Regions from separate parts of the Brevibacillus sp. FSL L8-0520 genome, predicted to be linked through region 1. Evidence: predicted binding sites of a transcription regulator. Region 1 holds the regulator's gene; the other holds the start of a gene.

The links. Region 1 encodes Rex, which represses fermentation and respiration genes when NADH is low (regulators of the CRP and FNR family bind a similar motif). Its sites were predicted from a motif close to TTGTGAAATATTTCACAA; they were not measured.
Region 2: hcp (hydroxylamine reductase) is a predicted target of Rex. The motif match lies at 2,593-2,610, and genes of this name have one in related genera.

Annotation. Positions count from the first base shown of each region.
Region 1 covers NZ_CP150171.1:2,486,592-2,491,630, reverse strand. The annotation lists gene NSQ24_RS12470 (DUF5590 domain-containing protein) at 1-134, opposite strand, end outside; gene NSQ24_RS12465 (hypothetical protein) at 161-853, opposite strand; gene NSQ24_RS12460 (amidohydrolase) at 1,229-2,527, opposite strand; gene NSQ24_RS12455 (redox-sensing transcriptional repressor Rex) at 2,543-3,166, opposite strand; gene NSQ24_RS12450 (MBL fold metallo-hydrolase) at 3,183-4,082, opposite strand; gene dinG (ATP-dependent DNA helicase DinG) at 4,124-5,039, opposite strand, start outside.
Region 2 covers NZ_CP150171.1:4,058,879-4,063,917, reverse strand. The annotation lists gene NSQ24_RS20210 (asparaginase) at 1-86, shown strand, start outside; gene NSQ24_RS20205 (leucyl aminopeptidase family protein) at 190-1,617, shown strand; gene NSQ24_RS20200 (copper homeostasis protein CutC) at 1,730-2,422, shown strand; gene hcp (hydroxylamine reductase) at 2,673-3,971, shown strand; gene speB (agmatinase) at 4,386-5,039, shown strand, end outside.

The DNA.
Region 1 (5,039 bases):
TCCTGGACCCATTGCCGTACCTGGGCCTCAAAATCATCCTGCTTCCCCACAACGGTTGCGCCCAGATGATAGGCCGAGCCCAGAACGAGCACAAGAATAACGGCGATTACTCCTGCAACGATTTTTACATACACCGGTAAAACTCCTTTATCCCCTTACATTACAACCGAAAGCGAAGCTGATCCTGCTTGAGTCCCGCAGCTGTCTCCATTTGCAAATAGATCTCCAATTGCCGCAATTCACGCGTCGGTCCATCGTACCATAATTGGTACTCGACTGCAATCTGATTGGCCAGACGCTGAGTCATATCCTTGATCGGAAAAGATGGTCCGAGCCACATGGACAACAGATCGGTCACCTCTGTAGAAGGCACGCTGAGACGATAGCCTTGCCAGCCCTGACCGGAACCATCTGCGACCGGAAGCGGCGCAACCCGCCCCAGCTTGCTTTTCAAGATAGCCGCATGCTGCTGGGGCGTATATAGCGAGTATGGCAAAGCCTGGTGGTCTTGAATTTCTCCGTCAATCGTGACATTGACCTGTTCCGCTTCTTTTTGCAGTTCAAAGCGATGTCCGGCTATTTCCCCGGCCAGCTGAAAATTTTCACCCTTGTACTTTCCGCTCAGAACGTAATCCTTTACGAAAACGGAGAATGGCCGCTCCGTATCTTTGGTTACCTGATCCAGCAAACTGGCAATGATCGCCCGGTCTGCCTCTTCTCGCTGTGTCGTCGAGATTACATGCGCTTCTTTTATATCCAGACGATTGTGAAGTTCTCCAAGCAAGGTGCCCAAGGCAAACAGGACGAGAAATAATGACGGAAGCCACCAGAGCTGTTTGGGCTTAATATACAAGTCCGTTCACCCCTGTCCCTTTTTCCTTATGCGTATGAATTCTGGGAAGGTTTTAGAACAGGACGGAAAACTTGCTAAACATACGACCCGGCACCTGGGCCATACTACAGATACACCCCGAGGAGGTGAGCGCGTGAAGTTGTCAAACCAAACGACATCTCCTGACCTCTTAGGGTCTATGCTGCAGGATTATCGCGTCTCCTGGGCAGCATTGTCTTCACCTCTAAGAGCATCGTCTCACTCATCCCCACTGGAATTTCGCCATACCTCGCTTGCGGAAGTATGGCGAAAATAAGTCGGCATGGTGACCAATCAAAATCCCTCTACCTACACCTACAACCTTTCTCCTGTCCCCCATGACAGGAGCCTTTTCCCTTATCGCTTCAATTGCTGAAACATCCGGTTGGCTTCAAAAATAACGCGCTCCTCGTCGACGGTGAGAAGCTCTCTGTTGCGCATCAGGAAAGAACCGGCCACAATCGTATCCTTAACATCGCGGCCATTTGCTGCGTACACGACATGGGACACGGGATCATGAGCCGGATGGAAATGCGCCTGATGACTGTCAAGCACAATCAAATCCGCTTGTTTCCCAGTCTCGATCGTTCCGAGTGTATCCGGCTGGAATACGCCCTCTGCGCCATAACGGGTTGCCATGCGCAGCGCTTCCTCGGCTGGAACTGCGACGGGGTCGTTGTTTACGCCCTTGTGCAAAATGGCAGCCAGCTTCAGCTCCTCAAACAGGTTGAGGTTGTTGTTGCTCGCGCTGCTGTCTGTTCCGAGGGAAACGTGAATCCCTTTTGCCAGCATTTTCGGTACTGGCGCCACTCCACTTGCCAGCTTCAGGTTGCTGACGACATTATGCGATACCTTCACGTGATAGTTTGCCAAGACGTCGATCTCTTCATCCGTGAGGTGAACGGCGTGGGCGAGCAAAGTTGGACGATTGAAGACACCCAGCTTTTCCAGGTGAGCAACCGGGCGAACCCCATAATCCTTTACATTCTGACCAACTTCCCACTCCGTCTCCGACATGTGGATATGGATCGGCAGAGACAGCTCCTCCGCTTTTTCCACAATTTGTGTGATAAATTCCGGTGGGCAAGTGTACGGAGCATGTGGAGCCATCATGACGGTCACGCGTCCATCCGCCTGGTTATGCCATTCACGGGCGAAAGAAACGGCATCCCGCAGCTTTGCCTGACGCTCTTCCTCGGAGCAAAGGCCGATCATTCCGCGGCAGAGACGCGCTCTCATCCCGGACGCTTGCACGGCTTTTGCCACTTCATCCATATGATCATACATATCGACGAATGTCGTCGTACCGGTCCGAATCATTTCGATAAGGGATATGTATGTGCCCCATTTCACATGCTCGGACGTGAATTGTGCCTCCAGCGGCCACATTTTGTCTTCGAGCCACTGCTGGAGCGGCAAGTCATCCGCATAACCGCGGAGCAGCGACATTCCTGCGTGCCCGTGTGTATTGATGAAGCCTGGCAGCACATAATCCCCTTTCAGATCAATCACTTCGTCATAGCCGGAGAGATCATCGGGGGTCGGACCGACGTACGTAATACCCGCTCCTTCAAATCCGACAGCTCCGTCCTGAATCACTTCATTTTGGTCATTTGCGGTAATTACCGTTGCATGGGTCAATATGGTCTTTTTCATCGTTACACTCCATTCTTACGTCAAGTAATAAGCAAGGCTCTGCAAACTGGATGTCACATCGGCATAGTGGATCCTGACATCGCGTTCGGTGCGAATCGTGGTGGGAGCAAAATTCAAAATCCCTTCAATCCCGGCCTCAAACAGCAGGTTGGCGACCGACTGGGCCGCCGCTGCTGGCACTGTTAGGATGGCAAGACGAATTTTCTGCTCTTTCACGGTCTGAATCAGCTCTTCCAGTGGCTGAATGGTGATTCCCGCGAGCACTTTTCCGCATTTGGCCGGGTCATTGTCAAAGATAGCCGCAATCCGCATGTAATCCTCTACCTGCGCATTGTAATTGCTAATGGCGTGTCCCAGATGCCCGGCCCCGATCAGCGCCACGCGAATTTCCTCGCTCAATTTTAAGATCTGACGGATTTTTTCTACCAAATAGTTCACGTCATAGCCGATGCCCTTTTTGCCGAAATCCCCAAAGGAAGAGAGATCTTTTCTGATTTGGGCAGGGTTGACGTCGAGATTTTTGCCCATCTGCTGGGAGGACACCGTCGTCACGCCCACTTGCTGCAGATAGCTTAGGTAGCGCAGATAAATCGGCAACCGGCGCACAACCGCTTCCGAAATCTTTTCACTTTTGGCCACGTACGGTCGATCCTCCTTACTTTTTTCTTTTCAAAACGCGATAATCCTTTCCATTGGAGAGGATCGTGATGGTTCCGTTCTGACTGGTAATGTAGGTCTCAGCCCAGGATTCGCCGAGCCGCTCCAGCACTTCTTCCTGGCCATCCTTTAGCTTTTCTCTCGGCTTTCCGGTTAAAATGACCGCCACTTGCGGATCCACCTTGCTCAAAAATGGCTGCGAGGAAGCCTGATTGCTGCCTTGAGCAGCAACCTTCAAAACCGCTGCTTTCAATTGATCTGCGTGTTTCTCAAGCAGCCTCTCCTCGGCCTTTTCATTCATCGCACTGGCGAAGAGAAAAGACAACTTGTCATGCCGCAATTGAAAGACAAGGGAGTTGTCTTGCGGAGACAGGAACAGCGGTTCACTCGGGTGCAGGACCTGGAGCATCACGTCTTCGTCCAGTCTGATTGCTTCTCCGTCAGTAACAGTCACTGCCTTTTTTGCTGCTTTGAGCGGGGCCGCGTTGCGAATCGAAGACTCAATCGGACGGGGCAAAATGACGTTCTCTACAAGCACCCGCTCCACAAGAAAAGCGAAGCCCCCTGCGTGCCCCGGCAAATCATTTGTCAAGACCACGTAATCCAACCGGGTAATTTTCCGTTCGGTCAGCGCCGCAAACAAGCGGGGCCAATCCTCAGCGCTTCCGGTATCAACGAGCATGTTTTTTCCATTCGGCAATCGAATCAAGGTTGCTTCCCCGTGCGGCAGCTCCAGATAGTGGATGACAAGCCCGATGAATTCACTCTCGTCTTCACTTGCGAACGGATCTTCTACTTTTACCGCCTTTTGCAAGTGGTTGTCGATCGAGCAGCCGGGTATCAAAAGCATTGTGACAGCCAACACCAACAGCCAAGCTCTTCCCGCTTTCCACAGCATTTATTTTATCACCTATATCCCTGTGAGACTATTGATTCATTTTATGAATCAGACAGGGATTGCATGCCCCGAAGAAACGGAGCGATGTCTTCGCGCAGGGTTGTCCAGGGGCCTGTTCTCGTATCGAAAGGTGGGAGCGATTTGAGAAACGAGCGTCCGTAGCGGGATTCCACGATGCGTGTATCAAGCACGACAACTACACCGCGATCGTCCTGGTGGCGGATCAGTCTTCCGACCCCTTGTTTGAATTGGATGACAGCCTGAGGCAAAGCGATCGACATAAACGCGTTTTTGCCCTGCTCTTTTACCTGCTCTGCCCTCGCCTGATAAATCGGGTGGTTCGGCGGAGTAAACGGAAGGCGTACAATCACCAGACAGCTCAATGCCTCGCCCTGGATATCTACCCCTTCCCAGAAGCTGCTCGTCCCCAGGAGAACGCTGTTTGTTTCTCTCTGGAACATGCGCACCAGCTTTGTCCGGTTGTTGCTGTCGATTCCGTGTCCGAGCAGTGTATAAGGCTCGTTGTCCAGTTGTTCCTTCAAGCCTTGGTACACCACACGCAGCATCGAATAGGAGGTGAACAGGATCATTGTCCGGCCGCCTGCTGCCCTGATGGCATCCACGCATCCCTGAATCACGGCCTCGAGGTACTGCTGCTCGCTCTCTTTGCCCAATGTAGGCAGATCGGATGGAATCAGCAGGAGCCCTTGCTTTTCATAACAGAACGGAGACGGCAGCTGGAGTGTTCGGACGCGCTCCTCTGGCAGCCGGTCGAGCCCCATCCTTTCCAGAATATATGAAAAGCTGTCTTTGACTGTCAGCGTCGCCGAGGTGAGAATCACGCTTCTGCGCTCGTCAAAAAGCGGTTCCGCCAAGCGTGTTGCCACTTGCAGCGGCGCAGCATGAAAGTACACTTGCTTTTTCGGGGTGCGAGACTCGATTTCCATCCAGCACACA
Region 2 (5,039 bases), 1.6 Mb from region 1:
GTGCGCTGGTGCCAAGCGAGATTAAAAATGACAACCATTTGGTCGTTGGCGAAAAGCGCACGGTGTTTCAGTTGGAAAAACGATAAGACGATGAGGGCAGCATGATACGTGAACCTGTTGCCTGAATAACGCCGCAAGCTGTCTGCATGCCGCTTGCATGACCAGGCAAGAAGAAAGGGATGGAAGAGGATGGACATTTCGGTTGGACAGCAGCGGGAGATGGAAGTCACGATCCGCCTGCTTTTCCAAGACTCGCCAACAGAGCACCTGCCGTATGCGCTGCGCCCGCACATGAAAGCGAAGGGAGCTGTCACCTGGTTTTTTGGCCGCGGAGAAGAAGGGCATGAGCTCATTATCGGACTAGGGGAGCGGGCGCGTTTTGACCTGGAGGCATTGCGCGATGCGGCGGGCAATGCGGGTCGGGCCGCGGAGAAGGAAAGGGTTACAGAAGCATGTGTGACGTTTGATTCGCTGGAGCCGCTGTTTGCTGCCGGACTGGACCGTCATAGCGCCGTCACAGCCTGGACAGAGGGCTGGCTTCTCGGTACATATGTGTTTGACCGGTATTTGTCAAAGGCGCAAGAACGGAGTGTCTCTATGCTGCATATCGCTTGTCCGGGTGCAGAAAAGGCGGAGCAGGCGATCGAATGGGCCCGTATCCGTGCAAAGGGTACATGCTTTGCCCGCGATCTCGTGAATGAACCGCCCAATCAGCTGACGCCGGTCTCCTTTGTCGAGCGGCTGCAGAACCATTTCGCCGCACGAGACGTGGATGTGACGGTTCATCGCGGGGAGGCGTTGGAGCGTTTGCAGATGGTTGGCCTGATCACGGTTGGCAAAGGCAGCGTCCATCCGCCGGCTATGGTGGAAATCCGATACTGCACCGACCCGTCCCTGCCGCTGACCGCGCTGATCGGAAAAGGAGTCACCTTTGACATGGGCGGCATGAATGTCAAGGCCGGGCGGGATATCAGCGACGCCCGCATGGATATGGGCGGAGCGGCTGCTGTCGCGGGCGCGCTGGACATCCTCACTTCCGTAAAGGCAAGGGCCAATCTGCTGGTGCTTCTGCCGATCGCAGAAAACGTGCCGGACGGCGGAGCCTTCTTGCCATCGGATGTGATCCGCTACCCCAACGGTCTTTCTGTGCAGACGGCCAATACGGATGCAGAGGGGCGTCTCATTTTGGCCGATGCCCTGATTCACGCCGACAGGCTGGGAGCCAAGCAGGCAATCGATATTGCCACGCTGACGGGGAATGTCGGGGAAGCGCTCGGCTTAAAGCTGGCCGGTATTTGGGGAGATTCCGGGATGACTGCCAAGCTCATCGCGTCAGGTAATGACTGTGGAGACAGACTGTGGCCGATGCCGTTGGTAGACGATTACGAAGAATTGCTGAAAAGCGACTATGCCGACATGACCAACATCAGTCCGATCAGCTACGGTGGAGCGATTGTCGCCGCGTTGTTTATCCGCAGGTTTGTGGCCGCCGGCATGAAATGGGTGCACATCGACATGGCTCCCCCTGTACAGGCGAAAGCCACCGGAGGCTATCGCGTCATGGGTGCCACCGGATATGGGGCGAGACTGCTCGCGGACTACGTGCTCGCTCAATAGACGGGCAAGGCAGAATTGTCAACCAGCAGCGCGGAAGATCAGCCCTTGGCGTTGCTGTTTGTCATCGAAGCGTTTTACAATAACAGGAAAACGGACGGGAGGATACCGTGCTATGTTGTTGGAAGTCATCGCGACCTCTGTAGAGGACGCCAAACGAGCGGAAGCGGGAGGAGCCGACCGGCTCGAGCTGATCACCGGGATACTGGAGGGCGGCGTAACCCCGAGCTGGGGCTTGATCGATGCTGTGGTCCGGGCCGTATCCATTCCGGTCAATGTGATGGTGAGACCGCACAGCCAGTCGTTTGTGTACACGTCTGACGATTACCGGGTCATGCGCGAAGACGTGCGAATCATTCGCGAGCTCGGCGCAGCAGGTATCGTCACCGGCATGCTTGCTCCTGACGGCCAGATCGATACGGAAGGGCTGGAAAGCCTGCTGGATCAGGCGAAAGGGCTGGATGTGACATTCCACCGCGCATTTGACGAGGCGGCTGACCAGTTGGAGGCCGTGCGGCTGTTGATGCGTTATCCGCAAATTTCGCGGATTCTCACCTCCGGCGGACAGAAAAGCGCCATCGATGGAGCGGAACGGATTGCCGAGCTTGTCCGGATGACCGCTGGGGAGCATTTGAGCATTTTGGCCGGAAGCGGGCTGGGCCTGGCAAACATCGCTGATTTCGTCGGTCGTACGGCTGTAACGGAAGTCCATTTTGGCACCGGCGTTCGGGAAGCCGGAAGCGCGCTCAAGTACGTAGATCAGGAGAAGGTAGCGGCTGTCAAACGATTGATTGCGGCAAAGTCATAACCAGGGAGCAGAGGAAGCAGCAAAATCGAAACGGCTTTTTCCCGGGCCCCGGTTCATAATTTGGCAACACATCATATTTCATAGAGAAACATGCGATACAAGGTCCTCGCCCAAGTTTAGGGAGAGGGCTTTTTTTGCGAAAAACCGAAAAGAATGGCAAATAGACGAATCTGTGAAGTACATCACATCTTACGTTTTTCGCCTCCTCTATAATCCGGAGTAAGAAGTGATCCATAGGGGAGGTATTGATATGTTTTGCTATCAATGCGAGCAAACACCGACAGGCGGTTGCAAAACGGTGGGAGTATGCGGAAAGACTGAGGAGCTTGCCAGTATACAGGATACGATCATTTTTGCGCTCAAAGGGATTGCGGCATATGCAACGCATGCCCGACAAATGGGACACATCGACCCGGAAGTGGACGGCATTACACAGGAAGCACTCTATTTTACTTTGACTAACGTGAATTTCAATTTAGATGAACACTTGAAAATGGCAATGAAAGTGGGCCGTGCAGCCATTCGCGTCATGGAGCTGTTGGATCAGGCCCATACGAGCCGGTTCGGCATCCCTCAGCCCATCCGCGTTTCGCAAAACAAAATCGAAGGAAAGTGCATCGTCGTGACCGGGCACAACCTGTTTGCGCTGGAGGAGCTGCTGAAACAGACGGAAGGAAAAGGAATCAATATCTACACCCACTCGGAGATGCTCCCCGCACACGGGTATCCCGCCCTCCGCAAGTACAAGCACCTCAAGGGAAATATCGGGAAAGCGTGGTTTGACCAGCGCCGGTTGTTCGAACAGTTCCCGGGTGCGATACTAGCCACGACCAACTGCGTCATGCCGATCAAGGGGACATATGCCGATCGCTTCTTCTCGTATGATGTGGCCGGACTCGAAGGCGTTACCAAAATTGAGAATGACGACTTCGCGCCTTTGATCGAGCGGGCACTCGCATTGCCGGATGCGGATGTAGAGTCGGATCAGACGCTGCTGACCGGATTTCACCATGAGACCGTACTGGGTATTGCCCCGGAAATTCTCGACGCCGTAAAGGCAGGCAAAATCAGCCGCTTCTTCGTCATCGCGGGCTGTGATGCTCCCGGAAAAGGCGGAGACTACTACCGGGAGCTGGCCACTTCTTTGCCGGCGGATGCGGTGATCATGACCACATCCTGCGGCAAATTCCGCTTTAACGATGTCGATTACGGCAAAGTACCGGGTACGCAAATCCCTCGCTACATCGATCTGGGGCAGTGCAACAACTCCATCTCGACGGTCAAAATAGCCGGCGCTTTGGCGGATGCGCTGGACTGCGAGGTCAACGATCTGCCTGTCAGCATCGTCCTCTCCTGGTTTGAGCAAAAGGCGGTAGCGATTCTCTTGGGGCTGTTCAGCCTGGGAGTCCGCGACATTCGCATCGGACCGAAGCTGCCCGAATTCATCCAGCCCGGGGTATGGGAGGTGCTTCAGAATTTGTTTGGAGTCAAAGCAATCGGAGAAGCACAGGCAGACCTCCAGGATATGATGGGACAAAACGTTTCGTAAGCCTGGTCTGGAGAACAGTTGCGCCAAAGAGACATGCCCGTTTCAAAACAGGCTCCCTCCGGTCTGCCGGCCCACATGACGTCAGAAAAGCTCCGAGCAGAACAGGCAGGCAATTATGCTTGGACCTATCACATTTCATCCGAAAACACCTTGCAAAAACCATGCAGGGAATTAACCAGAGACAGAACGTCCGGATATCATCAGGACGTTCTTTTTCATTGTTTTAGAAAATCCCTTTCTCGCAAATGGGATCGTATTCCAAAAAATGAGAAACGGACAGAGCGAACTGGAGCGCAGAGAATGCGAGTTGATGCGGTTTCCACGCAAAAAGCCTTCGTCTTTCTTCCACGTCCCGTTTGGCATGCGGTTTGCTACATGGATGGGTACCATGGACGAAACACGGAGGTGAACAGCTTGCAATATCCGTTGTCTCCAGACGTAAAACCGGAATTTTGCACCACGGGCTCTTACATGCGGCTGCCGGCACAAAGGGAGAACGCCAGAGTAGCCATCGTCGGTCTGCCCTTTGATACGGCTGCGTCTTTTCGCGTAGGAGCCCGCTTTGCCCCTCAGGCGATCAGACAGGCTTCCATGCTTCTGTTTCCGTATCATCCCGTTCACAAGGTCTTTCCATTTGAGGACACAAGAGCTATCGACATCGGGGATGTGCCGGTGATTCCGCACAATATCCATCGCAGCTACGACCGGATGGAAGCCGTCATGCTGGACTTGATGGCCAAAGGGATCGTACCGATCGGACTGGGAGGCGACCATTCCGTCACACTGGCCACATTGCGCGCCGCCAAAAGGGTGTGGGGGTCAGTAGCGCTGATTCAGTTCGATTCCCACACCGATACATGGGATACGTATTACGAAGAGAAGTACTGGCATGGCTCTCCGTTTATCCGCGCCCACGAGGAAGGGCTGCTGTTGCCGGACAAGGTTTTTCAGATCGGCATCCGCGGTACGCTGAACCACCCGGGTGACCTGGAAGCCAGTCTGGAGCTTGGCTATCACGTGATGACGACCCAGGAGCTGCGCAAAACCGGAGCCGCCGAAACGGTGAGA